DNA from 4 places in the Streptomyces lunalinharesii genome. Region 1 is predicted to be linked to each of the others. Evidence: riboswitches for the same ligand, from Rfam matches in the RefSeq annotation. Region 1 holds a riboswitch; each other region holds the start of a gene.
The links. A riboswitch is a leader RNA that binds a small molecule or an ion and turns the genes downstream of it on or off. The one in region 1 is predicted to bind cyclic di-AMP.

Region 1 (7,747 bases):
TTCCGGGGCGCGTTCCGCGGCGGTCGCGGGACGGCTGCCCAGGCGGCGGACGCTGCCGAGGCGGCGGGCCCAGCCGGTCACCGAGGTCGCCTGGTGGCTGCCGGTGCGCTCCAGGACCGTGGCGCCGTCCAGATAGCGCTGCGGGTCCGCGGCGAGCAGCAGCCCGGTGCGGGTGCTGCGGGCGGGGTGCGCCCGGGCCGGCGGTGGTGTGAGCGGCGGCCGCTCTCCGGCCGTGTGGTGCGACGCCATGGCGGCCGTCACTTCCTTCCCTGCGGGGCGAATGCGACCGGTGGGGTGCGGGTCCGGTCGTCTGCAGGAGGAAGCTAGGCCCGGGGTCACGGTCTCGAACCCCCTTGCCCGGCATTGTCCGTTTCCGAGCGGCCGCCGCACGGGGATGACCGGTCGGCGGTCGGCGGGGGGTCGGGAGCGGTGGGCCCTGACCGAAGCCGCCATCACGGGCGCCCTGCCGGAAAGGGCGTGCTATGGGGCGGATACGATCCAGCACTATGGACGTAGTAATCAATGTCTTCGTCGCCCTGCACATCATCGGCATCGCCTCCCTCCTGGGCGGCTTCCTGACCCAGATGAAGGCCATGGGCGCGGGCACCGCCCGCTTCGTGCCGGCCATGCTGCACGGCGCGCTCACGATGCTGGTCACCGGCATCGTGATGGTCGGGCTGAACCAGATGCAGGGGCACTCGCTCAACAACATCAAGATCGGCATCAAGATGGCCGTCCTGGTGGTGATCCTGGCGCTGGTCTACGTCAAGCGCGACGAGGAGAAGCTCCCCAAGCCGCTCTTCGGCGCGGTCGGCGGGCTCACCATGCTCAACATCTTCATCGCGGTGCTCTGGACCTGAGCACCCCGGCAGTCCGGCCCCGGCCCCGGCACCCGCCCGGCGGCCCCGGCCCCGGCGCCGCACCGCCGCACCAACGGCTCACCGCGCGGTCATCCCGCTCCGTACTTCCGGAGGCGACGGATGACCGCGCGGTGGCGTGTGGGGGGTGGCCGTGGGGGGTGGCTTCGTCGCGGGCGCGGGGGCGCGCCCGTCGACCGGCTACGCGGGCCGGACGCTGCCGTAGATCGGCATCCCGTAGATCGACTCGACCCGGACGCTGGCGCCCGGGTGCGGTGCGTGGATCATCTCGCCGCCGCCGATGTACATCCCGACGTGGCTGATGTCGTTGAAGAAGAACACCAGGTCACCGGGTTGGAGATCGCTGCTGGAGACCCGGGTGCCGACCTTGACCTGGTCCCAGGTCGTGCGCGGCAGGTCGACCCCGGCGGCCCGCCACGCGGCCTGCGTCAGCCCCGAGCAGTCGTAGGAGCTGGGCCCGGTCGCGCCCCAGACGTACGGCTTGCCGATCTGGGCGCGGGCGAAGGCGATCGCCTTGCCGGCCTTGGTGGAGTTCGAGCCGCTGTCGGACGTGCCGCCGCCGGAGCCCTGCCCGGTGCCGCTGCCGCCGCCGGGCTGCTGCTGGCGCCGCTGGGCCTCCTTGCGGGCCTGCTCGGCGGCCTTGCGCTGGGCCTCGGCCTCCTTCTGGCGCTCCAGTTCGGCCAGCCGCGCCTTCTCCTGGGCGGTCAGCCGGGACAGTAGCTGGCGCGCCTCGGCCAGCTTGGCCTGAACGTTTCTCTTGTTCTCCTTCAGTGACGACTGCGACTGCTGGAGGCTCTCCAGGCTGCTGGTCGCCTCGGCCCGCTGGCGGGTGGCGGCCGCGGCCTGCGCCTGGTAGTCGGTGATCGCCTGCTTCTGCTGCGCGGTCAACTGCTCCATCAGGTGGTTGCGGTCGACGAACTGCTGCGGGTCCTTGGCGAGTATCAGCTGGGCGGTCGGGTTGATCCCGCCGCTCTGGTACTGCGCCGAGGCGAACGCGCCCAGCCGGCGCCGGGACTCGTTCATCTTGTCCGCGCGCCGGGCCGCCTCGTCGAGCAGGCGGTTGACCGTGCGCTGTTGGCCGTCGGCCTTCTCCTTGGCGGCGTTGTACTTCTGGGTGGCGACCTCGGCCTGCTGGTAGAGGTCGTCGACCTTCGTCTTGACCTCTTCGACGGAGGGCTGGGGCGCCTTGGGGGCCGCGTTCGCGGTCTGCGAGAGCAGGGTGACCGAGGCGAGGGCGGCGGTGGTGAGCCCGGTTGCCGTACGACGGCCGCCGGGCGTGGCGAGTATGGGGGTGCGCGGCTTGCGATGGGACGCCAAGGCCGGCGACTCCTTCCGTGGACCGCCTACCGGGTTAGCTGTCGGGTTCGGGCGGTCTGCTGACGGAAGGCTTGCCCTACGACTGCTGCGTCCGCCTGGCGACGGATGCACCGGTCGATTCACCCCGGTGGTGCTGGTGGGTCCCCGGCTCCGGGTGCCTCGCGGCGGGACCGGACTCGGCGGGGGCGGCCCGTGCGAACGCTGTCGTCCGCGGGGACTGCAGGCTGCCCGAGCGAGACCGTAGCCAACTCGTGTGGCTCCTGTGAAGGCTGGTGTTCGATATGCCCGAAACCTTTTCGTGACCTGAACGCGAACGGCGCCAGGTTGGGGACAGAACGGACACGGTAGCGCCCGCGGCGGAGCGGTGCCGGCCAATCCGGCACTCCGGGACCGGTTGTCAGTGCGGCGGCCTAGACTCGGTGGGCGATGAGCAGCCTCTTTGACGACAGCTTCCTGGCGGACCTCGGCCCCACGGACGAGGAGCCCCCGCCGCCGCCCGAGGACGAGCCCGGCCCGGCCCCGGAGGAGGTCCCCGCCGACCTCTTCGGCGGGCGGTTCGACGCGCCCGTCTCCAGCCAGTCGTACTACCGCGACGGTGCCGTCCGCCCGGCCCTCGACCCGGCGGCGCTCCTGGAGGGGCTCAACGACCAGCAGAAGGCCGCGGTGGCGCACAGCGGCGGCCCGCTGCTGATCGTCGCCGGCGCCGGCTCCGGCAAGACCCGGGTGCTCACCCACCGCATCGCGCACCTGCTCGCCGAGCGCCACGTCCACCCCGGCCAGATCCTCGCGATCACCTTCACCAACAAGGCCGCGGGCGAGATGAAGGAGCGCGTCGAGGAGCTGGTCGGCCCGCGGGCGAACGCCATGTGGGTCTCCACGTTCCACAGCGCCTGCGTGCGGATCCTGCGCCGGGAGTCCAAGCGGCTCGGCTTCACGTCGTCCTTCTCGATCTACGACGCGGCCGACTCCAAGCGCCTGATGGCCCTGGTCTGCCGCGACCTCGACCTGGACCCCAAGCGCTTCCCGCCCAAGTCCTTCAGCGCCAAGGTCTCCAACCTCAAGAACGAACTCGTCGACGAGGAGAGCTTCGCCGGGACCGCGGCCGACGGTTTCGAGAAGACCCTGGCCCAGGCGTACGCGATGTACCAGGCGCGACTGCGCGAGGCCAACGCCCTGGACTTCGACGACATCATCATGACGACGGTCCACCTGCTCCAGGCGTTCCCCGACGTCGCCGAGCACTACCGCCGCCGCTTCCGCCACGTCCTCGTCGACGAGTACCAGGACACCAACCACGCCCAGTACACCCTCGTCCGCGAGCTGGTCGGCCCCGGCACGGTCGACATCCCCGCCGCCGAGCTGTGCGTGGTCGGTGACGCCGACCAGTCGATCTACGCCTTCCGCGGCGCCACGATCCGCAACATCCTCCAGTTCGAGGAGGACTACCCGGACGCCACCACGATCCTGCTGGAGCAGAACTACCGCTCCTCGCAGACCATCCTCTCCGCCGCCAACGCCGTCATCGAGCGCAACGAGAACCGCCGCCCGAAGAACCTCTGGACGGACGCCGGCGCCGGCCCCAAGATCACCGGCTACGTCGCCGACACCGAGCACGACGAGGCCCAGTTCGTCGCCGACGAGATCGACCGGCTCACCGACGCCGGCGACGCCAAGGCCGGCGACGTCGCGATCTTCTACCGCACCAACGCCCAGTCCCGGGTCTTCGAGGAGATCTTCATCCGGGTCGGGCTGCCCTACAAGGTCGTCGGCGGCGTGCGCTTCTACGAGCGCAAGGAGGTCCGCGACATCCTCGCCTACCTCCGGGTGCTCGCCAACCCCGAGGACGCCGTCCCGCTGCGCCGCATCCTCAACGTCCCCAAGCGCGGCATCGGCGACCGCGCCGAGGCGATGATCGAGGCCCTGGCGCTGCGCGAGAAGATCACCTTCCCGCAGGCGCTGCGCCGCGTCGACGAGGCCTACGGCATGGCCGCCCGCTCCGCCAACGCCGTCAAGCGGTTCAACGCCCTGATGGAGGAGCTGCGCACGATCGTGGAGTCCGGGGCCGGCCCGGCCACGGTCCTGGAGGCGGTCCTGGAGCGCACCGGCTACCTCGCCGAGCTCCAGTCCTCCACCGACCCCCAGGACGAGACCCGGATCGAGAACCTCCAGGAACTCGCCTCCGTGGCCCTGGAGTTCGAGCAGGAGCGCGGCGAGGGCGCAGCGCCGGCGGCCGACACCGATGCCGCCGACGCCGACCCCGACGCCGAGGCGGCGGCCGGCGCAGCGGGCCCGGGCACGCTCGCCGAGTTCCTGGAGCAGGTCGCCCTGGTCGCCGACTCCGACCAGATCCCGGACGAGGACGAGGAGGGCGCCGGCGTCATCACGCTGATGACCCTGCACACCGCCAAGGGCCTGGAGTTCCCGGTGGTCTTCCTGACCGGCATGGAGGACGGCGTCTTCCCGCACATGCGGGCGCTCGGCCAGACCAAGGAGCTGGAGGAGGAGCGCCGGCTCGCCTACGTCGGCATCACCCGCGCCCGCGAGCGGCTCTACGTCACCCGCTCCACGATGCGCAGCGCCTGGGGCCAGCCCTCGTACAACCCGGCCTCGCGCTTCCTGGAGGAGATCCCCGACTCGTTCCTGGAGTGGAAGCGCACCGGCCCCGCGACGCCGTCGGCGTCCATGGGCGGGCTGCCGTCGGGCGGTTCCTCGGGCGGCGGGTTCGGCGGCATCGGGGCGTCGTTGTCGTCGACGCGGTCCAAGGGGCCGAGCGGTTTCGCGACCCGGCGCACCGCGGACCGCCCGGTGGTCTCGCTGGGCGTCGGCGACCGCGTCACCCACGACAGCTTCGGCCTCGGCACGGTCGTCGGCGTCAAGGGCAGCGGGGACAACGCCGAGGCCACCATCGACTTCGGCGGCGAGAAGCCCAAGCGGCTGCTGCTGCGGTACGCGCCGGTGGAGAAGCTCTGAGCCGCGGGCGGGCCCCGGCGTAAGCCCGGGATCTGCCGGCTGGGAGCGACTACGGAAGAGGGGGCCCGCCGCGGTGTGCGGCGGGCCCCCGTTTCCGGTGCGTGGGGATCAGTTCGGGTTGAGGCCGTGGGCGCGCAGCCACGGGAGCGGGTCGACCGCCGCGCCGCCGCCGGGCCGCACCTCGAAGTGCAGGTGCGGGCCGGTGGAGTTGCCGGAGCTGCCGGAGTAGGCGATGGCGTCGCCCGCCTTGACCGAACCGGAGCGGATCTTGGTGCTGCTCAGGTGGCAGTACCAGGTCTCGGTGCCGTCGGGCGCGGTGAGGATCGCCATGTTGCCGTAGGCGGAGTTCCACTGGGTGTGGATGGTGCCGTCGGTGGCGGCCATGACCGTGGTGCCGTAGCTGACCGGGAAGTCGATGCCGGTGTGCACGGACATCCAGTTGACCCCGGCCTGGCCGAAGAGCGCGCTCAGGCCGTGCTGGGTGACCGGCAGGACGAACTTGGGGCGCAGCGCCTCCTTGCGGGCGGCCTCTTCCTCCTTGCGCTTGCGCTCGTCTGCCTGCCGCTGCTTGAGGTCCAGCCGTTCCTGGGTGCGGCTGGCCCGTTCGCGGAAGTCCTGGGCGCTGGCGCTGAGTCCGGCGAGCTGGCTGTCCAGCTTCTTGTTGGCGGCCGTCGTCCGCGTCGTGGCACCGGCGTCCGGCGCGGCCTGGGTCGTCTTGCCGTCCTGGTCGTCCCCGCCGAACTGGCTGACGGAGGCCGCGGCGGCCGCGCAGACGCCCATCGCGGCGACCGAGGGCACCGCGACGGTCAGCAGCGCCGAGCGCTTGGCCTGGCGGCGCCGGCCGCGGTTGCCGCCGCGGACCGCCTTGCCGGCCGGGGGGCCGCTCACCCGCCGGCCGGTGGGCGCGTCGTCGTCCGGGACGACGGTGACGGGCATCGCCTGGGTCATCGCGTCGGCGATCGCCGCCGAACCGGTCGCCGAGGCACCGGTGTCGGACGGGCCGTCGGGGTCGTCGGTCCCCGCGGCGTGGGCCATGAGGGGTGCGTCCCACAGGAGGGTGTCCTCCGGGGGCGGGCCCGCCTGGGCCGGGATGCCGGGTGCCGGGTCGGGCGTCCGGTCGGTGGCGTAGTCGGCGTAGTCGGTGGTCGACCAGACCGCGGTGGCCTCGTGGCCGACGGGCTGCTGGACGGTGGTGGCGGCGGCCGCGAAGGCGGCGGAGTCGTAGCCCGCTGCCTGGTAGCCGGTGTTGTACCCCCCGGCGTCGTGCCCGGTGGGGGCGTAACTGCCGGTGCCGTAGCCGCCGGTGAGGCCGTCTCCCGTGCCGTACGCGGCGCCGGTGTCGTAGCCGCCGCTGCCGTACGCCCCGCCGTCGAAGCCGTCGGTGGCGAAGCCCTGGGTGGGGTAACCGGCGGTGTCGTAGGAGCCGGCGTCGTAGGAGCCGGTGCTGTAGGCGCCGTTGTCGTAGCCGCCGTTGGCGTACGCGGCGGGGGCGTGGGTGCCGGGGTCGTAGGTGCCGGGGTCGTACGCGGTGCCGCCGTGGTGGGCCGCGGCGTCGTAGCCCCCGCCGAGCCCGTAGGTCGCGCTGTCGTAGTCGGTGCCGTACCCGGCGTCGGCGTACCCGGTGGCGCCGGTGTCGTAGCCGGGGGCGTCGTGGCCGGTGTGGGCGTACGGGTCGTAGCCGGTGCTGCCGTAGCCGGTGTCGTACCCGGTGCCGTCGTACCCGGCGGTGGGGTAACTGCCGCTCGGGTAGGCGTCGGTGGGGTGGCCGGCGGTGTCGTAGGAGCCGTGCCCGTAGCCGCCGGGGTGCGCGCCGAAGAGGGGGTCGTCGTCGCCGTATGCCGAGGGTGCGTAGGAGGCATCGGAAGCGGGGGCGGTCGGAAGCTGAGCCCCCGACGGGTGACGGTCGTCCACCAACTTCTCTTTCGCCTCGGCTGCAGGAGAATTAGCGGCGACTGTACCCGGCGGTACGCGACGGCGACAATCTTCCCGAGGTTTCGGGCTCGGCGGAGCCGGGCAATTGGTCCGCTTTCGGCAACGGCCATGCGCGTTCTTGGCGCCCCGTTCGAGGGTCGTTCGACGATGCGGCCGGCGCGCGGCGCCCGGGGGACGCACGGGCGCCGGGAACGTTGCCGTCCGGGGCGCCGCCCGCACCGTCGGTCGCGCCCGGTCCGGGCCCGTGCGCACCGCGCCGCTCAGGCCACCGACACGGTGCCCCGGGCGGCCACGTCCGCCGCCGTGGTGGCCAGTGCCGCCCGGATGCCCGCCGCGACGGTGGCGTTGACCGGCAGCGCGAGGTGGCCGACGCCGACGACCCGGACGTTCTCCGCCCACAGGTCCGGGTGCTCGATCCGGGCGGTGGCGGCCGGCACCATCACCTGGTCCTGCTGGCTCCAGAAGGCCACGAAGCGCGTCCGGCACCGCGGTGCAGGCAGCGCCAACTCCGCGATCACCGTGGAGTCCGGGCGCATCTGCCGGACCACCGGGTGCGCCGACATCAGCGGCGCGACGCGGGTGCCGGCGTGCGGGGTGCCGAGCGTGACCAGCGTCCGGACGCGGGCGTCGCCGCCGCACCGCTGCACGTA
Region 2 (7,747 bases), on a different contig from region 1:
GAGCCCCTTCACAAGAATGACGAAGGCATCTGCTACACTCCGCCGTCCCCGTGACCGACGCCATAGCGCGTTCGGGGAACCACGGTATAACGCGACACGTTGGATACCCCTGTTGATCAGGGATTGTCCCCTCGCGAAGGGCCGTACCAAGGCCCTTCAAGGCACTCGCGTAACACGGTGGAGACCCACCGTAGACCCCGCAATCCTCGGGCAGATGAGTCCTAGGACCTTCGAATGAGGGTCGAATGACCCTCCACTTCGCCCGGGAGGCGGGTTTTTCATGTGAAGGATTTCACGAACTTTCTTCCCGGACGGCCTTCCCGGCCCCCTCCGGGGCCCCCGAAACCCGCTCGGACGGCGCCGCGACCGCTCAAAAGCCGCGGTGCGGGCGGTGGTTGCGGCGCCGTGCGCGGGGCCTGACCGGGCCGCCGGTCAGGCGATGCTCCAGGCGATTCCGTCCAGAATGTCGTGTTCGCTGACGACGACCTCGTCGGCGCCCACCCGCTCCATGATCGACAGCAGTACGAGGGCGCCGGCGGCGATCACGTCGACCCGCCCCGGGTGCATGACGGGGATCGCCGCGCGCTCGGCGTGGGTGGAGGTCAGCAGCCGCTCGGTGATCTCGGCGACCGTGGCCCGGGACATCCGGGAGTGGTGGATGGCCGCCGACTCGTACGTCTCCAGGCCGAGCGCGACCGCGGCGACGGTGGTCACCGAACCGGCCAGGCCGACCAGCGTGGCGGCCTCGGTCAGCGGGACGGTCTCCTCGGCGCGGTCCAGGGCCGCGGCGATGTCGGCCTTGATGGCGGCGATCCGCTCCGGCGCGGGCGGGTCGGAGACCACGCCGTCGTGGACCAGGTGGCGCTCGGTCATCCGGACGCAGCCGACATCGACCGAGCGCGCCGCCCGGACCGACCGGTCGCCGAGCACGAACTCCGTCGAGCCGCCGCCGATGTCCACCACGAGGTAGGGCAGTGCGATGTGCGGGTGGCCGGTCAGCTCCTTGGTGGCGCCGACGAAGGAGAACTCCGCCTCCTGGTCCCCGCTGATCACCTCGGGCTCGACGCCGAGGATGTCCACCACCCCGCGGACGAACGCGTCGCGGTTCTCCGCGTCCCGGGACGCGGAGGTCGCCACGAACCGCAGCCGCTCCGCACCCAGTTCCTCGATCACCGCGGCGTACTTCCGGCAGGCCGCGAAGGTGCGCTCCAGCGCCTCGGGCGCCAGCCGCCCCGTCCGGTCCACGCCCTGGCCCAGCCGGACGATCTCCATCCGCCGGTCCAGGTCCTTCAGTTCACCGGTCTCCGGGTCGAGGTCGGCGACCAGCAGGCGGATGGAGTTGGTACCGCAGTCGATGGCGGCGACCCGCTTCACTTGGCGTCTCCTTCGGGGCCGCGGCCGCCGTCGGCGGCGTCCGGCCGGGTTGCCGAGGTGTGCGCGGGGCCCGCGGCGGGCTCCGCGCAGGGCGTCACGCAGGGGCCCTTGCGCCACCACTCGGGGAGCATGGCCAGGGCCTCGTCGCCGAGCGGGTTGACGCCCGGGCCGGCGGCCAGCGAGTGGCCGACGAGCACGTGCAGGCACTTGACCCGGTCGGGCATCCCGCCCGCGCTCGGGAAGCCCTGGAGCACCTCGATGGCGTCCCGCCGGCGGATGTAGTCCTCGTGGGCCGCGCGGTAGGCGGCGGCCAGCTCGGGGTCGTTCGCCAGTCGCTCGGTCATCTCCTTCATCACGCCGTTGGCCTCCAACGTGCCGATCGCGGACGCGGCCCGCGGGCAGGTGAGGTAGTAGAGCGTGGGGAAGGGGGTGCCGTCCTCCAGGCGCGGTGCGGTCTCCACGACGTCCGGCTGCCCGCACGGGCAGCGGTGCGCGATGGTGCGCAGGCCGCGCGGCGGGCGGCCGAGCTGGTCCTTGAAGGCGGCGATGTCCGCGGCGGTGGGCTCGGTGGGCTCGGTCTGGGGCGGGGGGGTGTCCATGTGCGCTTTCGGTCAGGGCCGGAGGTGGGTGGCGGCGGGGCCGGGCGGCGGCGGGAGACCGGTGGCGTCCCGCGCGAGCGCGTCGGGCCCGCGCGTACAGTCTCCCCGGTCGTGGCCGTCGCGGGCTACCGCCCGATCGTGGCGGCGGCGGGTCCCGCGGCGTCGGCCGCGTCGGCCGCGTCGACGTCGGTCCAGAGCTTGTCGTACCAGGGGCGCTGGGCCGCCTTGGCCTCCTTGGGGGCGGCGCGGACGCCGGAGCCGTCCTGGACGACGTACCCGGTCTCGCCCGGCATGACGTAGTGCAGGTGGCGGCGGGCCTGCTGCCGGACGTAGGCCGAGTCCTGCCAGCGGGCCTTCTCGTCGCGCAGCCGGTCGAGCGCGGCGGCGGCGTCCTGGGCCTTGCGGCGCTGGTCGGCGATGTCCGAACGCTGGGAGATGTACTGCCGCATCGGGTAGGCGAGGGCGACCACCAGCGAACACATCACCAGCGCCAACAGGGCGGCGCGGCCGGTGAGGCGGTTGCGGCGGGGTCGCCGCTTGGCGCGGTGGACGCGGGCGGCGGCCTGTTCGCCGAGCGCCTTGAGCCGGGTCGCGGTGGAGAACCGGTCCGCGGGCACGTCGCCTCCCCTTCAGCTTCCGTCCCGACGTCGTCATGACGTACGTCCCCGGCAACGGTACGGGACCGGTGCCGGGGACGGTGTGCTTCGTCCCGGCCGCGCCCCCTCGTCGAGTCCTCGGACCCTCGAAGAGCGCGGCCGGACGGTGCGGTGCTGCTGCCGTGCGGCGCGCGGGGCGCCGACGGCGTCAGGGCGTGGTCAGCCCTTGAAGCGCGGGAAGGCGGAGCGGCCCGCGTACACCGCGGCGTCGTCGAGGATCTCCTCGATGCGCAGCAGCTGGTTGTACTTGGCGACGCGCTCGGAGCGGGCCGGGGCGCCGGTCTTGATCTGGCCGCAGTTGGTGGCGACGGCGAGGTCGGCGATGGTGACGTCCTCGGTCTCGCCGGAGCGGTGCGACATCATGCACTTGAAGCCGTTGCGCTGGGCCAGCTCGACGGCGTCCAGGGTCTCGGTCAGCGAACCGATCTGGTTGACCTTGACCAGGAGGGCGTTGGCGGAGCCCTCCTCGATGCCGCGGGCCAGGCGCTCGGGGTTGGTGACGAAGAGGTCGTCGCCGACGAGCTGGACCTTGGCGCCGAGCTTGTCGGTGATGACCTTCCAGCCGGCCCAGTCGTCCTCGAACAGCGGGTCCTCGATGGAGACCAGCGGGTAGGCCGCCACCAGCTCCTCGTAGTACTCCGTCATCTCGGCGGCGGAGCGCTCCTTGCCCTCGAACTGGTACTTGCCGTCCTTGTAGAACTCGGAGGCGGCGACGTCCAGCGCGAGCGCGATGTCCTGGCCGGGGGCGTAGCCGGCTTCCTTGATGGCTTCCAGGATCAGGTCCAGGGCCTCGCGGTTGGAGCCGAGGTTGGGGGCGAAGCCGCCCTCGTCGCCCAGGCCGGTGGCCAGACCCTTGGCCTTCAGCACCTTCTTGAGGGTGTGGTAGACCTCGGCGCCCCAACGCAGGGCCTCGGAGAAGGACTCCGCGCCGATCGGGGCGATCATGAACTCCTGGATGTCCACGTTGGAGTCGGCGTGCGAGCCGCCGTTCAGGATGTTCATCATCGGGACGGGCAGGACGTGCGCGTTCGGGCCACCGAGGTAGCGGAACAGCGGCAGGTCGCTGGCCTCGGAGGCGGCGTGCGCGACGGCCAGGGAGACGCCGAGGATGGCGTTGGCGCCCAGCGAGCCCTTGTTGTCGGTGGCGTCCAGGTCGAACATCGCCTGGTCGATCAGCCGCTGCTCGGTCGCGTCGTAGCCGACGAGCTCCGGGCCGATCTGCTCGATGACGGCGAGGACGGCCTTCTCCACGCCCTTGCCGAGGTAGCGGTTGGGGTCGCCGTCCCGCAGCTCGACGGCCTCGAAGGCACCCGTGGAGGCGCCGGACGGCACCGCGGCACGGCCGGTGCTGCCGTCGTCGAGGCCGACCTCGACCTCGACCGTGGGATTACCTCGCGAGTCGAGAATTTCGCGGGCTACGACGACGTCGATGGACGGCACGTTGTCTCCTTCGTGGGTGTCTGGAGTTCTCGGCATGAGCCTAACGGCCTCGGACGGATCCGCTCGCCTGTGGCCCGCTCCGTGGGACGAAAAACCCCAACAAGCAGGCTAAAAGCCCAGTTCACGGGAGGTTTGCGGGCAATGTTCGCTGAGCGGGGAACGTCGCGCCGGGCCGTCGGCGGGGCACCGGGATCGGTGCACGTCAGGACGGTCGCCGGGGCGGTCCAGGCGGGACGGCCGGGCCGCGGTGGGGTTCCGGGGCCCGGGAACGGAGAAGCCCCGCCGTGGCGCGCTCGGGGGTACGCGCCACAGCGGGGCAGCTCTCTCGGCAACCGGGACGGCTCAGATGCTGAGCTTCTGGCCCGGGAAGATGAGGTTGGGGTTGCCGCCGACGACGGACTTGTTGGCCGCGTAGAGCGACTTCCAGTGGGTGCCGTGCGCCTTGGCGATCTTGGCGAGGGTGTCGCCGGCCTTGACGGTGTAGGTGTCGCCGGAGCGGTGCGACTGCTGCGGGGCCGGCTGGGCCTTCTCGGCCTTCTCGCGGACCGGGGCGGACTTCTTGGTGGTGCCCTCGGTCTGCTTGCGGGCCTCGGAGGCGCCCTGGCTCTTCTTGACGGTGGCGCCGCCGGACGTGTCGACGTTGGCGGCCGGGCCACCGGAGGTCAGGTTGCCGGCGCCGGCGCAGGTCCAGGCACCCGGGCCCTGGATGGCGAGGAGCTTCTCGGCGACGGCGATCTGCTGGGACTTGGTGGCCAGGTCGGCGCGGGCCGCGTACTGGGTGCCACCGGCGGCGGCCCAGCTGGAGTTCGAGAACTGCAGGCCACCGAAGTAGCCGTTACCGGTGTTGATCGACCAGTTGCCGCCGGACTCGCACTGGGCGACCTTGTCCCAGGTGGCGACCGAGGCGGCGGAAGCGGAGGTGGCACCCATCAGCGGGACGGCGACGGCGGCGCCGGCGACACCGGCCAGGGTGGCGACGCGGACGGCCTTGGAGCTGCGGCGGTGCTTGCCCTTGTTGATCAGCATCGTGCGTTCGTTTCCTCACCGACGCCTACGAGGTGAGCTGTCGGGTTCGGGCCGTGTGAGCTGCCCGGCCGCGTGTGCTGCACACGCGACTTCACCCCAAGCCGACTGACCCGTTCTCACGGGCGGGGTCGGCACTTACCTTGGGTCCCCCGCTCCTGCCTTCGGCGCTTGCGCGTCGTCGACTCCGACCGCCGGCAGGACTCGGCGTGCGATCGAAGGGCCCGCTTTGGCGAGCGGTCCTGACCGTAATCAGTAATCCCGTTGGTGTTCAAACCCCATCTTCTGAACCAAGTTGACCGTTTTTGATCATCGCGGTGGTCATTTCCGCAGGTCGGCACCGGTATGAGAACGGGGGGCGAACCGGGGTCCGCCCCCCGCAACGAGAGCCATATCTCACTTTTACGGAACGCCGCGAAAAACGACGAACTGCCGGTAACTACCCCTGTGTCCGGCCGAGATCGAGCAGCTGGCCGGGGTGGATGAGGTCCGCGTCGGCGCCGATGACGCCCTGGTTGCGGTGGTAGAGCGCCGGCCAGCCGCCCGGCAGGTCATGGCGGTCCGCGATGGCTGACAGGTTGTCACCGGCGCGCACGCGGTAGCTGTCGGTCTTCGCCGGGGGCGTGCGGGGCGTCTCCCCGCCGCGCGAGGCATGCCGGCCGCTGCCGCCGTCCCGGTCCTGGGCGGGGTCCGTGCCGTCGTCCGGCGTGCCGCGGTGCTTGCCGGCGGCGGGCGGCGTGCCCGGCTCGGCGGGCCGGTCGGGTCCGGCGGAGTCCGACGGGGACGCCGGGGCACCGGGGTCGGCCGGGTCGGACGGCGAGGGGGACGCCGGGTCGGACGGCTTCCCCGAAGGGGAGTCGCCCGGCGTCGCGGAGTCGGACGGGGCGGGAGTGGCGGACGAGGAGTCCGTCGGGTCCGGGGTCACCGGGGGCGCGTCCGGGGCGTCGGTACCGGCGTCGGCACCCGCGTCGGCACCGGTGCCGGTGTCGGAACCGGCGGAGGCGCCGTCGGACGGCGCGGGGGTCCTGCCGGCCGGGCCCGCCTGATCCTGGTCCCCGGCCGTGTCGGAGGGGTCGCCGGTGCCGGTGTGGCCGTGGGACGGGCGCGGCGCGGGCCGGGTGGTGGCGCCGGGGTCGACGGCGGGCTTGCGGCCGCCCTTGGTCAGTCCGGCCTTCACCGCGCAGCTGGGGAAGGCGTCCGGGCCGCGGTCGTCGAGGATCGCCTCGGCCACGGCTATCTGCTGGGCGCGGCTGGCGAGGTCGGGGCGGGAGGCGTAGGCGGAGCCGCCGTAGTCGTCCCACATCTCCTGGGTGAGCTGGACGCCGCCGTAGAAGCCGTTGCCGGTGGCGGCGCTCCACACCCCGCCGCTCTCGCACTGTGCGACGCGGTCCCAGGTGGACGCGTCGGCTGCCTGGGCACCGCCCGCGGTGAACAGCGGGAGGGCCAGGCCCGCGCCGGTCACTCCTGCCGTGACAAAGATGGCCGGTGCTTGTCTGGGGCGACGGTGTCGGCCGTTCCCGGAACGCATGCGGTTGCCTTTCGCGCGGCGGTTGAAGTTGTCGGACCGGTGTCGGCGGGAACACCGGGCGGCAGCCCGGGGCCGGCCCCGATCGTCGGTCGAAAGGTAGCCGGGGTCACGGGCAGTCACAAGCCGGTGTAGCGGAGATCACGCAATGGTCACGCAACTGACGAAGTGTCAATTACGGCATGGCACCAGGTCGGGACGGTTCGGGCGTGAACTCCACCGGCAGGGTGCGCAGTCCGCGCATGATGAGCCCGCCGCGCCAGCGCAAATCGTCAGGTTCCGCCGCAAGTCGGAAGTCCGGAAGGCGGGTCAGCAGGGTCGTCAGCGCGGTCTGCCCTTCGAGCCGGGCGAGCGGCGCGCCGAGGCAGTAGTGGATGCCGTGCCCGTAGCCCAGGTGCGGGTTGTCACGCCGGGTGAGGTCGAGCACGTCCGGCTCGTCGAACCGCGCCGGATCGCGGTCGGCGGCGGCCAGCACCACCAGGACCGGGTCCCCCTCGGCGATCCGCTGGCCGCCGAGCGTCAGCTCCCGGGTCGCGTACCGCCAGGTGGCCAGCTCCACCGGCCCGTCGTAGCGGAGCAGCTCCTCGACGGCGGTGCCGAGCAGTTCCTCGTCGCCGGCCGCGAGCGACTTCTGGAGCAGTTCGCGCTGTGCGGGGTGACGGAGCAGGGTGTGGGCGCCGTTGCCGATGAGGTTGACGGTGGTCTCGAAGCCGGCGAAGAGCAGGATGAAGGCCATCGCGGCGGCCTCGTTCTCCGTGAGGTGCTCGCCGTGGTCGGAGGCCCGGATCAGCCCGGAGATCAGGTCGTCGCCGAGGTCGGCCCGCTTGCGGTGGATCAGCTCGGCCAGGTACGCCCGCATCTTCTTCACGGACCGGGCGACGCCGCCGCGCGGCCCGCCGCCGTGCCGGATCATCATGCCGGCCCAGTCCCGGAAGTCGTCCTGGTCCTCGGGCGGGACGCCGAGCAGGTCGCAGATCGCGTAGATCGGCAGCGGGAACGCGAACTCGTGGATCAGGTCCGCGCTGCCCCGCTGCGCGAAGCCGTCGATCAGCCGGTCGGTCAGCTCCTGTATGCGCGGCGCGAACGCGGCGACCCGGCGCGGGGTGAACGCCTTGGAGACCAGGCGGCGC
Region 3 (7,747 bases), on a different contig from region 1:
GCCGCCTCCAGCCTCGGCGACGCCGGCTTCCTGACCGTCTACGGCGTGTGCATGGTGCCGGTGCTGCTGACCCTGACCTGGCTGGCGCTGTGGGCCCGCCGGCAGGAGTTGCTGTCCGTGCGGGTCTACCTCGCCCCGTACACCGCCGCCGGGTGGCTCGCTCCGCCCGAGCCGACCGCGCTCGCCTCGCTGCGGACCCGCGCCCTGGCCCGCGACCTGGCCCGCCGGACCCACGGCCCGGCCGCCGCCCGCGCCGTCACCGCCTACACCACCTTGGCCACCGCCCTCTCCTTCCACCGCCGCCGCGCCCACCTGGCGGGCCCGTCCCCGGACTTCGCCGCGCGGGAGCGCGAACTGCTGGAGCTGCTGTGGCAGTACCGGACGTGGGCGGGTCCTGCGCTGCTCCAGGCGTGGGCGTGCGGCGCGGGCGCACCGCGCCCGCGCGCCCGTGACCAGCGCTGATCGCCACACCTGACGGTGCTTCCGGGCGCCGCGCCGCCCGCGCGTAGGCTCGTGGGAGTTGTCCGTGAAAGGGAGGATTCTGCGATGGCTGGGATACCGACGAGTGTGGTGGCGGCCGCCGGTCTGGTGGGCGGTTACGGCGTGGCCCGGTGGACCAAGAAGCGCCCGTTGGGCGGGGTGGCGCTGGCGGCGGCCGGTGCGGTGGCCGCCCGCGGCTGGCAGCAGAAGGCCGGCACGAAGGCGGCCGCGGCGCTGAGCGGCGCCTACGTGGCGGCGTTCGCGGGGTCGCATCCGCTGGCCAAGAAGATCGGGGCGTGGCCTTCGGTCTTCGCGGTGGCGGGCGGCGTCGCGCTGGCTTCGTGGGCGGTGGCGGACCGGCGCGGCTGACGGCGGGCCGCGCCCCGGTCGACGGCTGCGCCGGGTGCGGCGGACGGTGCGGGGCGCGGCGATGCGCGCCCCGCACCGGCGCGGTGTGCGGCACCGTACCGGCCCGCCGCACCGCATCCGTCGCGCGTCAGGCAGACGCCTCCGTGAGGAGGGCGAGTTCGACGTCGGTGAGGGCGAGTTCGGTGACGGCCAGCAGGGCCGGGAGCTGCGCCAGGGTGCGGGCGCTGGCGATGGGCGCCGCCACGGTGGGCTGGGCGGCGAGCCAGGCGAGGGCCACGGTGGACACCTCGGCGTCGTGGGCCGCGGCGACGGTGTCGAGGGCCTGGAGGACGCGGCGGCCGCGGTCGGTCTCCAGGTACGCGGCGGCCTTCCCGGTGCGGGCGCTGTCGACGTTGCCGCCCGGGCGGTACTTGCCGGTCAGGAACCCGGAGGCGAGCGCGTAGTACGGGACCGCGGCGATGCCGTTGCGGGCGGCCACGTCGGCGAGTTCGCCCTCGTAGGTGTCGCGGGAGACCAGGTTGTAGTGCGGCTGGAGGGCCACGTAGCGGGCCACGCCCTCGCGGGCGGAGAAGTCCAGCGACTCCTGGAGGCGCTGCGCGGAGATGTTGGACGCGGCGATCTCGCGGACCTTGCCGGCCCGGACGAGGTCGTCGAGGGCGGTCAGGAACTCGCCCACCTCGACCGATTCGTCGTCGTAGTGGGTGTAGTAGAGGTCGATGTAGTCCGTACGGAGGCGGCTCAGGGAGAGGTCGACGGCGGTCTTGATGGTGGCGGCGGACAGGCCCTTGAGGTCGGTCTGCGCGCCGACCTTGGTGGCGATCACGACGTCGTCGCGGTTGCCGCGGGCCGCCGTCCAGTTGCCGATGACGGTTTCGGACTCACCGCCCTTGTTGCCGGGCACCCAGAAGGAGTAGGCGTCGGCGGTGTCGATGAAGTTGCCGCCGCCGGCGACGTAGGCGTCGAGCACGGCGAAGGACTCGGCCTCGTCGGCGGTCCAGCCGAAGACGTTGCCTCCGAGGCAGAGCGGGGAGACGGACAGCGAACCGAGCGACTTGGGCGTGGGGGCGGAGCTCTGGGCGTGTGTCACGGTCATGCTCCGTGACAACGCCCGGCAGCGGGGAGTTGTTCCCTCCGCACCCGCCCGGTCGCGGGGAATCTCTCCCCCGCGACCGGGCGGCCGTCAGACCGTGACCCCGCGGTCGTGCAACCAGGGCAGCGGGTCCGTCGGGGCACCGGCGCCGGGGCGGACCTCCAGGTGGAGGTGGGGCGTGGTGGCGTTCCCGGTGGCGCCGACCCGGCCGATGACGTCGCCCGCGTGCACCCGCCCCGTCGTCTTGACCATCGACGACAGGTGGCAGAACCAGAGCTGCGTGCCGTCGTCGAGGGTGAGGACGATGCGGTAGCCGTAGCCACCGGCCCAGCCCGCCTGGGTGAGGGTGCCGTCGTGAACCGCCCTGACCAGCGTGCCGGTCGGGGCCGTGAAGTCCTGTCCGGTGTGGTCCGCGGCCCAGCGGTCGCCGGCCTGCCCGAAGCCGGTGGCGAGGGTGTACGAGGAGACCGGGGCGACGGAGGTCCTCGCCCCGTCGGCGGGCCGGTCCTCCGACGCCGCCGGACGGGCCTGCGACGCGGGCGCAGCCGGCGCGGATGCCGTGGCGGGCGCTGAGCCGGATGCCGTGGCGGGCGCCGTGGCGGGCGCTGGGCCGGATGCCGGCCCGGCGTCCGATGCGGAGCCCGGCCCGGCCTCCGCACCACTGCCCGCCTCCGCCGCCGGCTCCGCGGCCTCCGCTCGGCCGTCGGCCTGCTGCAGGATGCGGTGGCGCAGCGCCTCGGCCGGCCCCGCGCCCGGTGCGCCGCCAGCGGTGGCGGCGTCGCCCTGTGGGTGGGACGCGGCGGGGCTGACGGGGGCGGAGGGCCCCGCGGGGGCGGAGGCCGCGGCGTCCGCGCCGGCGGGCGTCGCGACGGGCGCGGCACCGGCGTCGGCCGCGCGGGGGCCGGCGTCCTGGAGGGCACCGGGGGCGTCGTCGAGGGCGCCTGCGGGGTCCGGCACCGATATCGGCACCGGCGGCCGGTCCTCGGCCGCGGCCACCCCGCTCGCGCCGACCGCCGCGATCACGCCGACGCCCAGCACCGTGCCGCCGCGCGCCAGCCCGCCGCTGCGCTGCTTGGCCACCCGGTGCTTGCCGCGGACCGGGCGGGCCGATGCGTCGCCGGCGGCCGACTCGTCGGCCGGCAGGCCTGCGTCGCCGACGTCCTCACCGGCGGGGCCGGCCGACGGCTCGGTACCGCCCGGCGCGTCCGCCGGCGCGCCCTCGGGCGACGGGTACGGGGCCAACAGGTCGTGGGAGAACGCCTCACCGAGGGATCGCCGCCCCGGCAACTGGCCGTACGACGCGAGGACTTGGGGTGCCTCGCCGGAAGCGGCACCGTCCACGGAACCACCGGCACCAGCAAACGCGCCGCCGCCGTCAGAACCGCTCACAGCGGCGGGAACAGCGGCACCGGAGGGAACACCGGCACCGGCGGGATCACCGGCAGTCGTGGGAACGGTGAAGGCGGCGGGGCCGCCGAAGTCGGTGGGACCACGGAGGCCGTACGCGGACGGAGCATGAGGGGCGGGCCTGTTGGACGCCACGGGGGCGCACTCCTTTCCTTCCTTCTCGCCTACCGGGTTAGCTGACGGGTTCGGAGCAGGAAGGTCTCCTACCGGCGCCCCCTGGCGAGAGGCGCCCGATTCACCCCAAGTTGGTGGTTCCCCGGTTCCCTCGACTCAATTCCAAGCAATTCCAGGCGGATCCGACAGGACCCCCGGAACCGGCCGATCCGGGCGACTCGACTCGGGTCGAGGACGCGGGTCGCGCCGTGCGGAAGGCCGGCTCGGGCGGGTGGCTCAAGGTCGTTCTGGAGGTGCGGGAACAGCGCGTGCAGGATTCGGCGCCGGCGCGCGGTGCCGCCATTGGCGACGGCTGGGACGACCGCGCTCCGTTATCGGACAGTAATAGAGACGGTGCGGGAAATCCAAGCGTTCCCACGAATCCGCGAGGGTTCCGCAAGCCCCCCGAACAAGCTCTGGCGTGGACTTTTACCCCCAGTCCGGCCGCAAACAGGGCGAGTTGGAGCGACATCGCCAAACGATCTCGCGGCGATCGTGCGCCAGTCGTTATGCGGAGGGCCGCCCCACAGTTACGGAACGTGAGGACGGTAACGTCGCCTCATGGTCGTCAACGTCGCGAACACCGGAAACACCGGAAACGCCGGACACACCGGAAACACCGTCAACACCCCACGGGACGTGGCGGTTCGGTACCGGGAGTTCTCCTGGTACGAGGCGCGGGGCCGGTCCGACGCGCACGAGGAGCTCTCCGCCCGGATCGGCCAGGACGACGAGATCTGCGAACTGCTGGCCCGTTCGCTGCCCTCGGGGAACAAACAGCAGCCGAACCTGCTGCTCGCCGCGGTGCGCTACCTGGACGGCCCGCACGCCGAGTCGGGGCCGCGCGGCGAGGCGGCGTACGGGCGGTGGCGCGAGTGGACGGTCCGGCACTGGGACGAGGTCCGCGCGGTGATCATGCAGCGCGCGACCCAGACCAACGAGCCGGCCCGCTGTGCCGCGTTACTGCCCCTGCTCGCCCGGCTGCCGCAGCCGCTGGCCCTCCTGGAGGTCGGGACGTCGGCGGGGCTGTGCCTCCACCCCGACCGGTACAGCTACCGGTACGTCCCCGACGGGCCCCCCGGCACCTACGGGGAGCTGGTCGAGGCCGGCGCCCCGGACGGCGCGGTCACCTTCACCTGCCGCACCAGCGGGGTCGCGCCCTGGGACGACGGCGCGACGGTGCCGCCCGGCGCGCGGCCGGAGGTCGTCTGGCGCGCCGGCATCGACCTGGAACCGCTCGACCCGGTCGGGACGCCGGACGACCTGCGCTGGCTGCACGCCCTGGTGTGGCCCGGCGACGAGGCCCGGGCGGCACGGCTCTCGGCGGCCGTCGAGGCGGTCCGGACGTCGCCGCGGCCCACGGTGGTGCGCGGCGACCTGGTCGACGAGCTGCCGGCGCTGGCCGCCCGGGCACCGGCCGGGGCGACGCTCGTCGTCTTCCACAGCGCGGTGCTGAACTACCTTCCGCCGGCCCGGCGCGAGGAGTTCGCCGGGCTCGTCCGGTCGGTGCTGGCCGAACGGGACGGCCCGGGGCACTGGATCTCCCAGGAGTACCACGGCGTGCTGCCGTGGATCACCGCGCCGGAGCACCGGGCCCTCGGGCCGGGGGACCCGATGTCGCTGACCCTCGCCCTGGACGAGCGCCCGGTGGCCCTGACGGGGCCGCACGGCCAGCGCGTGCACTGGTTGCGTCCGCCGCAGCCGTAGCGCCCACCGCCCGCCCGTTCACCGGCTCCCCGCGCTACGCCTCCAGGGGCCGCTGCACCGCCAACAGGGCCATGTCGTCGGCGGGGCCCCCGCGGGTGTGCCGGGCGACGTCCTCGACCACCACGTCCAACAGGTCGCCGGGGCCGCTGAATTGGCTGCCGCGCAACCGGGCGCACGGGTCGTAGAACCGCCCGGCCCGGTCGCGGGCCTCGGTCACCCCGTCGGTGAACAGCATCAGCAGCGCCCCGGCCGGGAAGAACGTCTCGTCCGCGTGGTCGGGCCAGCCGGCCACGTCGCCCAGGCCCAGCGGCAGCGCGGCGGCGGACGGGGGCAGCTCCCGTAGGCCGCCGTCCGGGGTGAGCAGCAGGGGGGACGGGTGGCCGCGGTTGAGGATGCGCAGCACGGACTGGTTCCCGGCGGGGACTTCCGCCAGGACGGCGGTGGTGAAGCCCTCGTCCTGGTCGAGGCCGGTGCGGCGCCCGCCCTCCCGTTCGATCGCCCGTTCCAGCCGGCTCGCCACCGCCTCCAGGGTGGTCTCCTGCTCCGCCGCCTCCCGGAAGGCGCCGACCACGACGACCGCGGCCTCCACGGCCTCCAACCCCTTGCCCCGGACATCGCCGACGATCATCCGCACGCCGTGCGGGGTGTCCTGGACGGCGTGCAGGTCACCGCCGATGCGGGCACCGGCCCGGGCGCCCACGTAGCGGGCGGCGACCGCCAGGCCGGCGAGGGTGTCGGGCGGCGTCGGCAGCACGGCCCGTTGGGCGGCCTCGGAGACGTCGCGCACGGAGGCGAGCCGGGCGTCGCTGCGCCGGACGACCCGGTTGATGCCGAGCGCCATCAGGGCCACCACGACGACCGTGACCGCCTCGGTGGCGGACTGGTAGTAGTCCTCGGCCCCGTGGTACGTGGCGAGCAGGACCTCGGTGACGACGGCGGCCAGGGCGGTGCCGGCGGTGGCCCGCAGGGAGTACAGCGGGGCGGCAACCAGGGGAGCGGCGGAGAGGAACGGAGCCGCGGTGTACTGGGGCGGCGTCACGACGTCGAAGAGCACGCCGCCGACGATCAGGAGGGCGGGCAACCAGCGCGCCAACGGCCGCCCCCACGAGGACATCTGGTCGCGACGCGCCCGCCGTTCCTCGTCACCCGTGCGGTTCCCGCCGCCTCGCACCATCCGCACCGGCCTCTTCCCAGTCCGCCCGCCCGGCCGCGCACCCGCCGGGCACGCGTTCCCCGAGGCACTGCCGTCTCAAGGCTTGCGGGCCCCGCGCCGCCCGGCGAGTCCTCCTACGCCGAACGGGGCGGGAGCACCCACCCACCACGCCCCGACCGTCCCCCGCAAAACGACGAACGGCGCCCCGACCGTCGTACCGGTCGGGGCGCCGCTCTCCCTCGGAGCACCGCGTGCTCCACCTGGTGGGCCATCAGGGGCTCGAACCCTGAACCAATGGATTAAAAGTCCACTGCTCTGCCAATTGAGCTAATGGCCCGCACCGAGCAGCATAGCCGGAGGACGCGCCGCAGCCCGAAGGCATCGGGGATCTGGCCGATCCACGGCGTGCCGGAGCCGGCGCCGGCCGCCCCCGATTCCCCGGCCACGGCCGCTTCCCCGGCCCCGCGAGGCCCCCGCGACCACCGTGCACGCGCCCCGCCACACGCCGAACCGCACTCCGCCCCGACCGCCCGCCGCACGTCAAAACCCAGGGCCCGTACAGCACTTCGATGCCGTACGGGCCCTGGGCGGGTGGTGCAGGTCAGCGACGGGTATCAGCCACGCCGCCGGTCACGGCCGACTCAGCCGTTGCGCTTCCAGCGCGGCTTGTCCTCGCGACGGCCGAAGCTGGGGGCGCTGCCGGAACCGCTGCCCGAGCCGCGGTGGTCGTCGCGCCGGCCGTAGGGGCGGTCGCCGCCGGAACGGTAGCCGGAGGTCGGCCGGCCGCCGGAGCGGTCGTCACGGTTGAACGGACGGTCGCCGCCGGAGCGGAAGCCACCGGAGGGACGGCTGCCGGAGCGGTCGTCACGGTTGAACGGGCGGGCCGGACGCTCGCCGCGGTCCCGGTGGAAGCTGCCGCGGTCGTCGCGACGGTCGTCCCGACGGTCGAACGAGCGGCCGCCGAAGCGGTCGTCGCGACGCTCCCGGTCACGGTCCTGACCGAAGCCGCCGCGGTCGTCGCGACGGTTCTCGCCGCGCCGGTCGTCCCGACGGTCGAAGGAACGGCCGCCACGGTCGTCACGACGCTCCCGGTCACGGTCCCGACCGAAGCCGCCGCGGTCGTCGCGACGATCCCGACGCTCGAAGTTGCCGCGCTCGTCCCGACGGTCCCGACCGAAGCCGCCCCGCTCGTCACGGCGGTCGGAGGAACGACCACTGCGGTCGTCGCGACGGTCCCGACGCTCGAAGTTGCCGCGCTCGTCCCGACGGTCACGACCAGAGCCAGCGCGGTCGTCCCGGCGCTCGGGGCGACGGTCGTTCGGCCCGGCCTGCGCCGGCACGGTGGCCTCGGCCGCCGCCTCCGCAGCCGCCTCGACGGCCGCCTGGGC
Region 4 (7,747 bases), on a different contig from region 1:
CAGTCGGGCGAACTTCCGGGGGTTGCCGATGGACTCCAGGTAGAGGATCGCGACGTCGGTGTGCGGGTCGTCGTACCAGAACTGGAGGAGGTCGTTGCCGGAGACGTCGGCGCGGTTGCCGGTCGAAACGAAAGTGGAGATGCCGGCGATGCCGTCGTCGCCGGGGCCGCGCTCGTGGAGTCCGCTGAGCAGCGCGATGCCGATCGCGCCGGACTGGGTGAACAGGCCGATCCGGCCGGAGCCGGGCATCTGGGGGGCGAACGAGGCGTTCAGCCGGACGTCGGGGGCGGTGTTGATCAGGCCGAAGGCGTTGGGGCCGATGAGGCGCATGCCGTAGGAGCGGGCCTGCTGGAGCAGGGCGCGCTGCCGCTCGCGGCCGTCGGGGCCGGCCTCTGCGTAGCCGGAGGAGAGGACCAGCACCCCTTGGACGCCGTGTTCGCCGCAGTCGCGGACGACGTCGGGGACGGCGTCCGCGGGGACGGCGATCACCGCCAGGTCGACCGGCTCGCGGATGGCGCGCAGCGTGCGGGCGGCGGGGACGTCCTCGGGCTGCAGACGGTGCAGGTCCTCGGGGAAGGCGTGGTTGACGGCGTGCACCCGGCCGGTGAAGCCGGCGTCGAGGATGTTGCGCAGGGCGGTGCGGCCGACGCCGCCGGGGGCGCGTCCGGTGCCGACGACGGCGATCGAGCCGGGCGCGAGCAGCCGTTGGACGGAGCGGGCCTCGGCGCGCTGCTCGCGGCCGCGCATCACGGCCAGGGACTGCTCGGTCGGTTCGAGGTCGAATTCGAGGCGGACGACGCCGTCCTCGAAGGTGCGCTTCTGGGTGTAGCCCGCGTCCGTGAACACCTTGATCATCTTGGTGTTGGCGGGCAGCACCTCGGCGGCGAACCTACGGATGCCGCGTTCGCGCGCGACGGCGGCGATGTGCTCCAGGAGGGCGGAGGCGACGCCGCGGCCCTGGTGGGCGTCCTGGACCAGGAAGGCGACCTCGGCCTGGTCGTCCTCCGGGCTCTTGGCGGGCAGCCCGCGGGCGTCGATCCGGTCGTAGCGGACGGTGGCGATGAACTCGCCGCCCACGGTGGCGGCCAGGCCCACCCGGTCGACGTAGTCGTGGTGGGTGAACCGGTGGACGTCCCGGTCCGACAGCCGCGGATACGGCGCGAAGAAGCGGTAGTACTTCGATTCGTCCGAGACCTGCTCGTAGAAGGAGACCAACCGCTCGGCGTCGGCGGGCGTGATGGGCCGGATGCGTGCCGTCCCGCCGTCGCGCAGCACCACGTCGGCTTCCCAGTGGGTCGGGTACGCGTGATCCGGCGGCGTCTGCATGCGGACAGCGTACGGCGGGGCACCGACAACCGGCTCGACGTGCGTACGCTCGATTTCCCGGGCCCACCGCAGCGGGACCGAGGGCCTGGAACGAGGGCCGCAAGGCGCTCGGGAACCGGGACGAAGGGCTGCGGGACCACTCCTGACAGCGTGCGAGAATGGTCTAGACAACAGTCACGACTTTGAAGGGCAACACCATGGCTGAGCGCCGCGTCAATGTCGGTTGGGCCGAGGGCCTGCACGCCCGCCCCGCGTCGATCTTCGTCCGAGCGGCCACCGCCTCCGGTGTCCCGATGACGATCTCCAAGGCCGGCGGCAACCCCGTCAACGCCGCCTCCATGCTCGCGGTCCTGGGCCTGGGCGCCCAGGGTGGCGAGGAGATCGTGCTGGCTTCCGACGCGGAGGGCGCCGAGGCCGCGCTCGACCGCCTGGCGAAGCTGGTCGCGGAGGGTCTCGAGGAGCTCCCCGAGACCGTCTGAGGAGCACCGGGGCCGCCCGCCCTGCCCTTCACTTCTCCTGATGCGGCCCCACCGCGGTAACCGGGACGTCCGGCTGCTGCGGCGGGGCCGTTTCCTGTTGCGCGGACGGCGGCGGAGCCCCGGCCCCTCCTTCCGCTTCTCCGCCCGATTCCCCGCGTGAAGAATCAACCGGCCGTACGGAATATCTCTTCGTGTGCGGAGCATCTCTTCGCGTGCGGAACTCTCGTCGTGTGCGGAAATGGCTCGCCGGGCCGCGGACGTTTCCCGGCGCGTTCCCGTTACCGGGGTGCGGAAATCAGCGCGACTGCGCCCGATCTCGTCCGCCCGATTTCGTGCCGCACCTCTGCCCCTGCATTTCTCGCGCTCGCGGACCAGTCATTCCCCGAGACGTCAGCGCATTCCCGCCACTCCCCTTTTATATACGGGGCGATTGTTAAGCGCGGGCGCGTGCCGTGTTGACGGGCCGTTTCGCCTCCCTCACAGGGGGAGCGGCGTGCCGCAGCCGGTACACGGGCAAGGACCGCTCGATGTGCGCCGCCATGAGGGCGCGCGCCCGCTCCGCGTCGCCACGGACCACGGCGTCCAGCACGGCGCCGTGGTCGTCCCAGGAAGCGGCGGGGCGCGCGGGTGGCTCCACGACGTACATCCACTCGATCTTGCGCCGCAGTTGCATGAGCAGGGCGGTGAGGTGGGGGCTGCCGGTGGCCTGGGCGAGCGTCTCGTGGAACCAGGCGTCCAGTTGGTACAGGTCCGCGGGGTGGCCGTGCCGGACCCGCTCACGACCGAGTCGCACGAGGCCGCGCAGCACCTTGAGGTGGGCGGCGCTGCGGCGGGTGGCCGCACGGGCGGCGCCCAGCGGCTCCAGGGCGGCCCGGATGTCGAGGAGGTCGACGGCTTCCCGTTCGGTGAGTTCGGCGACGCAGGCGCCCGCATGGAGGCGCGTGGTGACGAATCCTTCGGACTGCAGGGTGCGCAGCGCTTCTCGCACCGGGACCCTGGAGACGCCGTACCGCGTGGCGAGAACATCCTCGACCAGTCGGCTCCCGGGCGCGAGCACTCCCGAGACGATGTCGTCGCGAATCGCCGTGCACACCGCATGCGTGGAAATGTGACCTCGCATCGCCTGCGCCTCCACCGTCATCACCGGAAACCGCCGCCGTTCGACGATTTTCCCCGACTGTATTCGACCGGCGCGGATTTCCTCTCCGGAGTTCGAGAATTCATGGGCGCTTTTCGGACGACGGGCGGGGCATCATTCGGTCGGCGAGATGATGGCTGTCCGAAAGCGCCCGCGCAGCCCAGGGAAGCGCCGCCCGTCTTGGGGTAACAGCAGAGCCCCGGCCCACCAGGGTGGTGGGCCGGGGCTCCGGGGGACGGTACTGCGGCGGAGAAGTCGCGGTCGGATCAGACGCTGACGCCGTGCGCGCGGAGGTAGGCGATCGGGTCGATGTCCGAGCCGTAGTCGGGGCCGGTCCGGGCCTCGAAGTGGAGGTGCGGACCCGTGGTGTTGCCGGTGTTGCCGGAGAGGGCGATCTGCTCGCCCCGGGTGACGGACTGGCCGACCGTCACCCCGATCGACGAAAGGTGACCGTATTGGGTGTACGTGCCGTCGTTCATCCGGATCACGATGTTGTTGCCGTACGCGCCGCCCCAGCCGGCTTCGACGACGGTGCCGGACCCCACGGCGTGGACCGACGTGCCGGAGGCGGCGTGGAAGTCGATGCCGGTGTGGCTACCGGAGGACCACAGTCCGCTGGACGCCTTGTACCCGGTGGAGACGTAGGAGCCGGTCACGGGGGCGACGAAGGTGTTGAGGCGCTTGCGCTCGGCCTCGCGAGCGGCGCGCACCTTGGCCGCGCGCTCCTCGTCGGCCTTCTTCTTCACCTCGTCGGCCTTCTTCTTGGCCGCGTCGGCCAGCCGGACGGCCTCGGCCTCGGCCTTCGCGCGCGCCGCGGTGGCCTCGGCGGCCGCCTGCTGCGCGTCAGCCTGTGCCTCGATCCGGACGGCGAGTTCGTCGCCCATCACGACCGCCTGCTGGAGGCCGGTGTCATGGGGGGCCGACTCGTCCGTCGCGGCCAGCGCGGGCGACGCGACGGAGGCGACGACGCCGGAGGCGGCGAGGGTGGCTATGCCGGCGAGGTTGCGGGTGGTGCGAGCGGTGCGGCTCGCACGACGGTGCTTCCCGGTGGCACGGGTGAACGCCATGTACTGGCTGATCCTTTCCTTCCCTCTCGCCTACCGGGTTAGCTGACGGGTTCGGAGCAGGAAGGTCTCCTACGGACTCCTCCGGAGAGGGGCCCGATTCACCCCAAGGGACGGTTGGGTCCCCGGCTCCCCTGGCTCGCGCCGTACGGGGACTCGGCGATGACTGTCCGGTGCCACTGGTGTGGCGGACTTGTGACGAACAGCCGGACCGACGCTAATCGGGACAACTTTCAATCGGCAAACAGAACCGGATTTTTGTGCGCCACGCCACACGCGAATCGGGCAACCGACGCAACAAACCGGTCACCACCGGCCCGTCACAGTGACGACCGACCGGAGCCGCAGGCGCCGGCCCGGTAGCCCCACGGAGCGCACGAACGAAACGGCTCCCGTGGCAAGTGACCGCCACGGGAGCCGCTTTGTCGATGATTGACGAGCCGTCGGATGACGCCCCGTCACAGGGTGGGTCAGCCGCTGACGACCGTCACCTCGCCGATGCCCAGCGCCTTGACCGGCTCGGCGATCTGCGCCGCGTCACCGACCAGGACCGTCACCAACCGGTCCACCGGGAACGCGTTGACGACCGCGGCGGTCGCCTCGACCGTGCCGGTCTCCGCGAGCCGGACGTACAGCTGCGCCTGGTAGTCGTCGGGGAGCTGCTGCTCCACCTGGTCGGCCAGCGTGCCGGCGACGGCGGCGGAGGTCTCGTACTTCAGCGGCGCGACGCCGACGAGGTTCTGCACGGCGACGTCCCGCTCGGCGTCCGTCAGCCCCTCGGCGGCGAGGGTGCGCAGCACCGTCCACAGGTCCTGGAGGGCCGGCCCGGTGGAGGCGGTGTCCACCGACCCGCTGATGGCGAGCATGGCGGCGCCGGTCGCGCCCTCCGGGGAGGACGGCGCCGAGGAGCGCAGGACCTGCCCGAAGGACCGCACGCCGTAGGTATAGCCCTTCTCCTCGCGCAGCACCCGGTCCAGGCGGGAGGTGAGGGTGCCGCCGAGGCAGTACGTGCCGAGCACCTGGGCGGGCCACACCCGGTCGTGCCGGTCCGCGCCGATCCGACCGATGAGCAGCTGCGTCTGGACGGCGCCGGGGCGGTCGACGATCACGACGCGGCCGGTGTCGTCCGCGACGATCGGGGACGGCTTCTGCGGATCGGCGGTGGAACCCGTCCAAGCGCCCAGGGTGTCGGCCAGTGCGGCGTCCAGGTCGAGGCCGGTGAAGTCACCGACGATGACGGCGGTGCCGGTGGCGGGGCGGATGTGCGCGTCGTAGAAGGCGCGGACGGCGGCCGCGTCGATCCGGGCGACGGTCTCCTCGGTGCCCTGACGGGGCCGGGACATCCGGGAGGTGGCCGGGAAGAGCTCCTTGGACAGCGCCATCGCGGCCCGCCGGGCCGGGTTGGCCAGCTCGTGCGGGATCTCGTCGAGGCGGTTGCCGACCAGCCGCTCGACCTCCCCCTCTGGGAAGGCGGGGGCGCGCAGCGCGTCGGCGAGCAGGCCCAGCGCGCGCGGCAGCCGGGACGCCGGGACCTCCAGGGAGACCCGTACACCGGGGTGGTCGGCGTGCGCGTCCAGGGTGGCGCCGCAACGCTCCAGCTCGGCGGCGAACTCCTCCGCGGTGTGCTTGTCGGTGCCCTCGGACAGCGCCCGGGACATGATCGTGGCGACCCCGTCGAGGCCCTCGGGCTCGGCCTCCAGCGGGGCGACGAGGTTGATCTCCACGGCGACGACCTGCTGGCCGGGGCGGTGGCTCGTCAGGAGGGTCAGCCCGTTGGGCAGCTGGCTGCGCTCGGGGGCCGGGAAGGCCCACGGCTTGGCGGCACCGCTGCGGGGCTGCGGGTGGAACTCCATGGTGCTCACGGGGGTGGTGGCGTCGGTCACTTGGCCGCCTCCTCTTCCTCGGTGCCGGCGGCGTCGGTCTGCGCGGTCGGCTCGTAGACGAGCGCGGCGCGATTGTCGGGGCGCAGCCGGGCCTTGGCGACCGCCTGCACCTCCAGCGGGGAGATCTCCAGGACGCGCTGGACGGCGCTCAGCGCGAGCTGCGGGTCGCCGAACAGGACGGCGAAGCGGCACAGTTCGTCGGCGCGGCCGCTGACCGTGGCGAGCCGGTCCAACCACTCGCGCTCCAGTTGGGCCTGGGCGCGCTCCATCTCCTCCGGGGTGGGCCCCTCTTCGGCGAAGCGGGCCAGCTCCTCGTCGACGGCCGCCTCGATGGCGGGCACCTCCACGCCACCGGACGCCTTGACGTCCAGCCATCCGAGCGAGGGCGCGCCGGCCAGCCGGAGCAGGCCGAAGCCGGCGGCGACGGCGCTGCGGTCGCGCCGCACCAGGCGGTTGTAGAGCCGGGAGGACTCGCCGCCGCCCAGGATGGTGAGCGCGAGGTCGGCGGCGTCGGCCTCACGGGTGCCGTCGTGCGGGAGGCGGTAGGCGGCCATCAGGGCGCGGGAGGGGACCTCCTCCGCCACCACGGTGCGCAGCTGTTCGCCGATGGTCTCGGGCAGGCTGCCGTCGCGCGGCGGCTGCTTGCCGTCGTGCGAGGGGATCGAGCCGAAGTACTTCTCCACCCAGGCCAGCGTCTGCTCGGGGTCGATGTCGCCCACGATGGACAGGACCGCGTTGTTGGGCGCGTAGTAGGTGCGGAAGAAGGACCGCGCGTCCTCCAGGGAGGCGGCGTCGAGGTCGGCCATCGACCCGATGGGGGTGTGGTGGTACGGGTGGCCGTCCGGGTAGGCCATCGCCGTCAGCTTCTCGAAGGCCGTGCCGTAGGGGACGTTGTCGTAGCGCTGGCGGCGCTCGTTCTTGACGACGTCGCGCTGGTTTTCCAGGGACTCTTCGTCGAGCGCGGTCAGCAGCGAGCCCATCCGGTCCGCCTCCAGCCAGAGGGCAAGCTCCAGCTCGTGGGCGGGCATGGTCTCGAAGTAGTTGGTGCGCTCGAAGCTGGTGGTGCCGTTGAGCGAACCGCCGGCGCCCTGGACGAGCTCGAAGTGGCCATTGCCCTTCACCTGCGCGGAGCCCTGGAACATCAGGTGCTCGAAGAGGTGAGCCAGGCCGGTGCGGCCCTTGACCTCGTGGCGGGAGCCGACGTCGTACCACAGGCAGACGGCCGCCACCGGCGTCAGGTGGTCTTCGGAGAGCACCACGCGCAGGCCGTTGGCCAGCCTGTGCTCGGTTGCTGTCAGGCCGCCGGAGCCGGCTTCTTCAGTGGCCGTGTGACCCATGGGCATGTACGTCCCTTCGATCCGCTTGCGAGGAAGTTCTGTCACTGTATGCAACCGCGTCGGCATCTGGCGAAGTTCCCGTGCGGAAGGCCCCGAACGTGCGCCGTCCCCCACGGCGGGGCGGGAAGGGGGGAGTCGTGGTGAGCGTTGTCAGTGGGGCGGTCCACAATGGTCGGCGTCAGACTCATCGGACTCGCCGGTCGGTCCGCCGGCCGGCCGGTCAACGTGGATCCCCGAGTTGGTCCGAAGCGTTGACCCAATAGCGTTGATCCCACAGCGTTGATCACACATCGGCAGTAGACGCAGCAGAAGGAGCCGCAGCCGCGATGGCCCGCCGCAGCACGAAGACCCCGCCGCCGGACGACTTCGAGGAGAGGATCCTCGACATCGACGTCGTCGACGAGATGCAGGGATCCTTCCTCGAGTACGCGTACTCGGTCATCTACTCGCGCGCCCTGCCGGACGCCCGCGACGGTCTCAAGCCCGTGCACCGCCGCATCCTCTACCAGATGAACGAGAT

Region 2: linked by a shared signal. The riboswitch ahead of ABD385_RS33590 (transglycosylase family protein) and the one ahead of ABD385_RS17455 (C40 family peptidase) in region 1 are both predicted to bind cyclic di-AMP.
Region 3: linked by a shared signal. The riboswitch ahead of ABD385_RS32940 (M23 family metallopeptidase) and the one ahead of ABD385_RS17455 (C40 family peptidase) in region 1 are both predicted to bind cyclic di-AMP.
Region 4: linked by a shared signal. The riboswitch ahead of ABD385_RS38995 (M23 family metallopeptidase) and the one ahead of ABD385_RS17455 (C40 family peptidase) in region 1 are both predicted to bind cyclic di-AMP.

The regions. Positions count from the first base shown of each region.
Region 1 covers NZ_BAAARK010000010.1:46,226-53,972, forward strand. The annotation lists gene ABD385_RS17445 (C40 family peptidase) at 1-249, opposite strand, end outside; gene ABD385_RS17450 (hypothetical protein) at 507-860, shown strand; gene ABD385_RS17455 (C40 family peptidase) at 1,059-2,195, opposite strand; cyclic di-AMP (ydaO/yuaA leader) riboswitch at 2,204-2,372, opposite strand; gene pcrA (DNA helicase PcrA) at 2,622-5,165, shown strand; gene ABD385_RS17465 (M23 family metallopeptidase) at 5,274-7,076, opposite strand; gene ABD385_RS17470 (alpha/beta fold hydrolase) at 7,358-7,747, opposite strand, start outside.
Region 2 covers NZ_BAAARK010000035.1:49,312-57,058, forward strand. The annotation lists gene ABD385_RS33570 (Ppx/GppA phosphatase family protein) at 433-1,374, opposite strand; gene ABD385_RS33575 (DUF501 domain-containing protein) at 1,371-1,973, opposite strand; gene ABD385_RS33580 (FtsB family cell division protein) at 2,099-2,590, opposite strand; gene eno (phosphopyruvate hydratase) at 2,789-4,105, opposite strand; gene ABD385_RS33590 (transglycosylase family protein) at 4,412-5,095, opposite strand; cyclic di-AMP (ydaO/yuaA leader) riboswitch at 5,103-5,272, opposite strand; gene ABD385_RS33595 (transglycosylase family protein) at 5,532-6,554, opposite strand; gene ABD385_RS33600 (cytochrome P450 family protein) at 6,793-7,747, opposite strand, start outside.
Region 3 covers NZ_BAAARK010000033.1:54,351-62,097, reverse strand. The annotation lists gene ABD385_RS32955 (PrsW family intramembrane metalloprotease) at 1-462, shown strand, start outside; gene ABD385_RS32950 (hypothetical protein) at 547-849, shown strand; gene ABD385_RS32945 (aldo/keto reductase) at 977-1,942, opposite strand; gene ABD385_RS32940 (M23 family metallopeptidase) at 2,030-3,280, opposite strand; cyclic di-AMP (ydaO/yuaA leader) riboswitch at 3,493-3,639, opposite strand; gene ABD385_RS32935 (DUF2332 domain-containing protein) at 4,061-5,206, shown strand; gene ABD385_RS32930 (PP2C family protein-serine/threonine phosphatase) at 5,241-6,380, opposite strand; tRNA gene ABD385_RS32925 (tRNA-Lys) at 6,621-6,696, opposite strand; gene ABD385_RS32920 (DEAD/DEAH box helicase) at 7,001-7,747, opposite strand, start outside.
Region 4 covers NZ_BAAARK010000062.1:15,999-23,745, forward strand. The annotation lists gene ABD385_RS38980 (bifunctional acetate--CoA ligase family protein/GNAT family N-acetyltransferase) at 1-1,326, opposite strand, end outside; gene ABD385_RS38985 (HPr family phosphocarrier protein) at 1,524-1,805, shown strand; gene ABD385_RS38990 (GntR family transcriptional regulator) at 2,239-2,925, opposite strand; gene ABD385_RS38995 (M23 family metallopeptidase) at 3,210-4,010, opposite strand; cyclic di-AMP (ydaO/yuaA leader) riboswitch at 4,023-4,179, opposite strand; gene ABD385_RS39000 (M16 family metallopeptidase) at 4,478-5,860, opposite strand; gene ABD385_RS39005 (M16 family metallopeptidase) at 5,887-7,227, opposite strand; gene ABD385_RS39010 (DNA gyrase/topoisomerase IV subunit A) at 7,554-7,747, shown strand, end outside.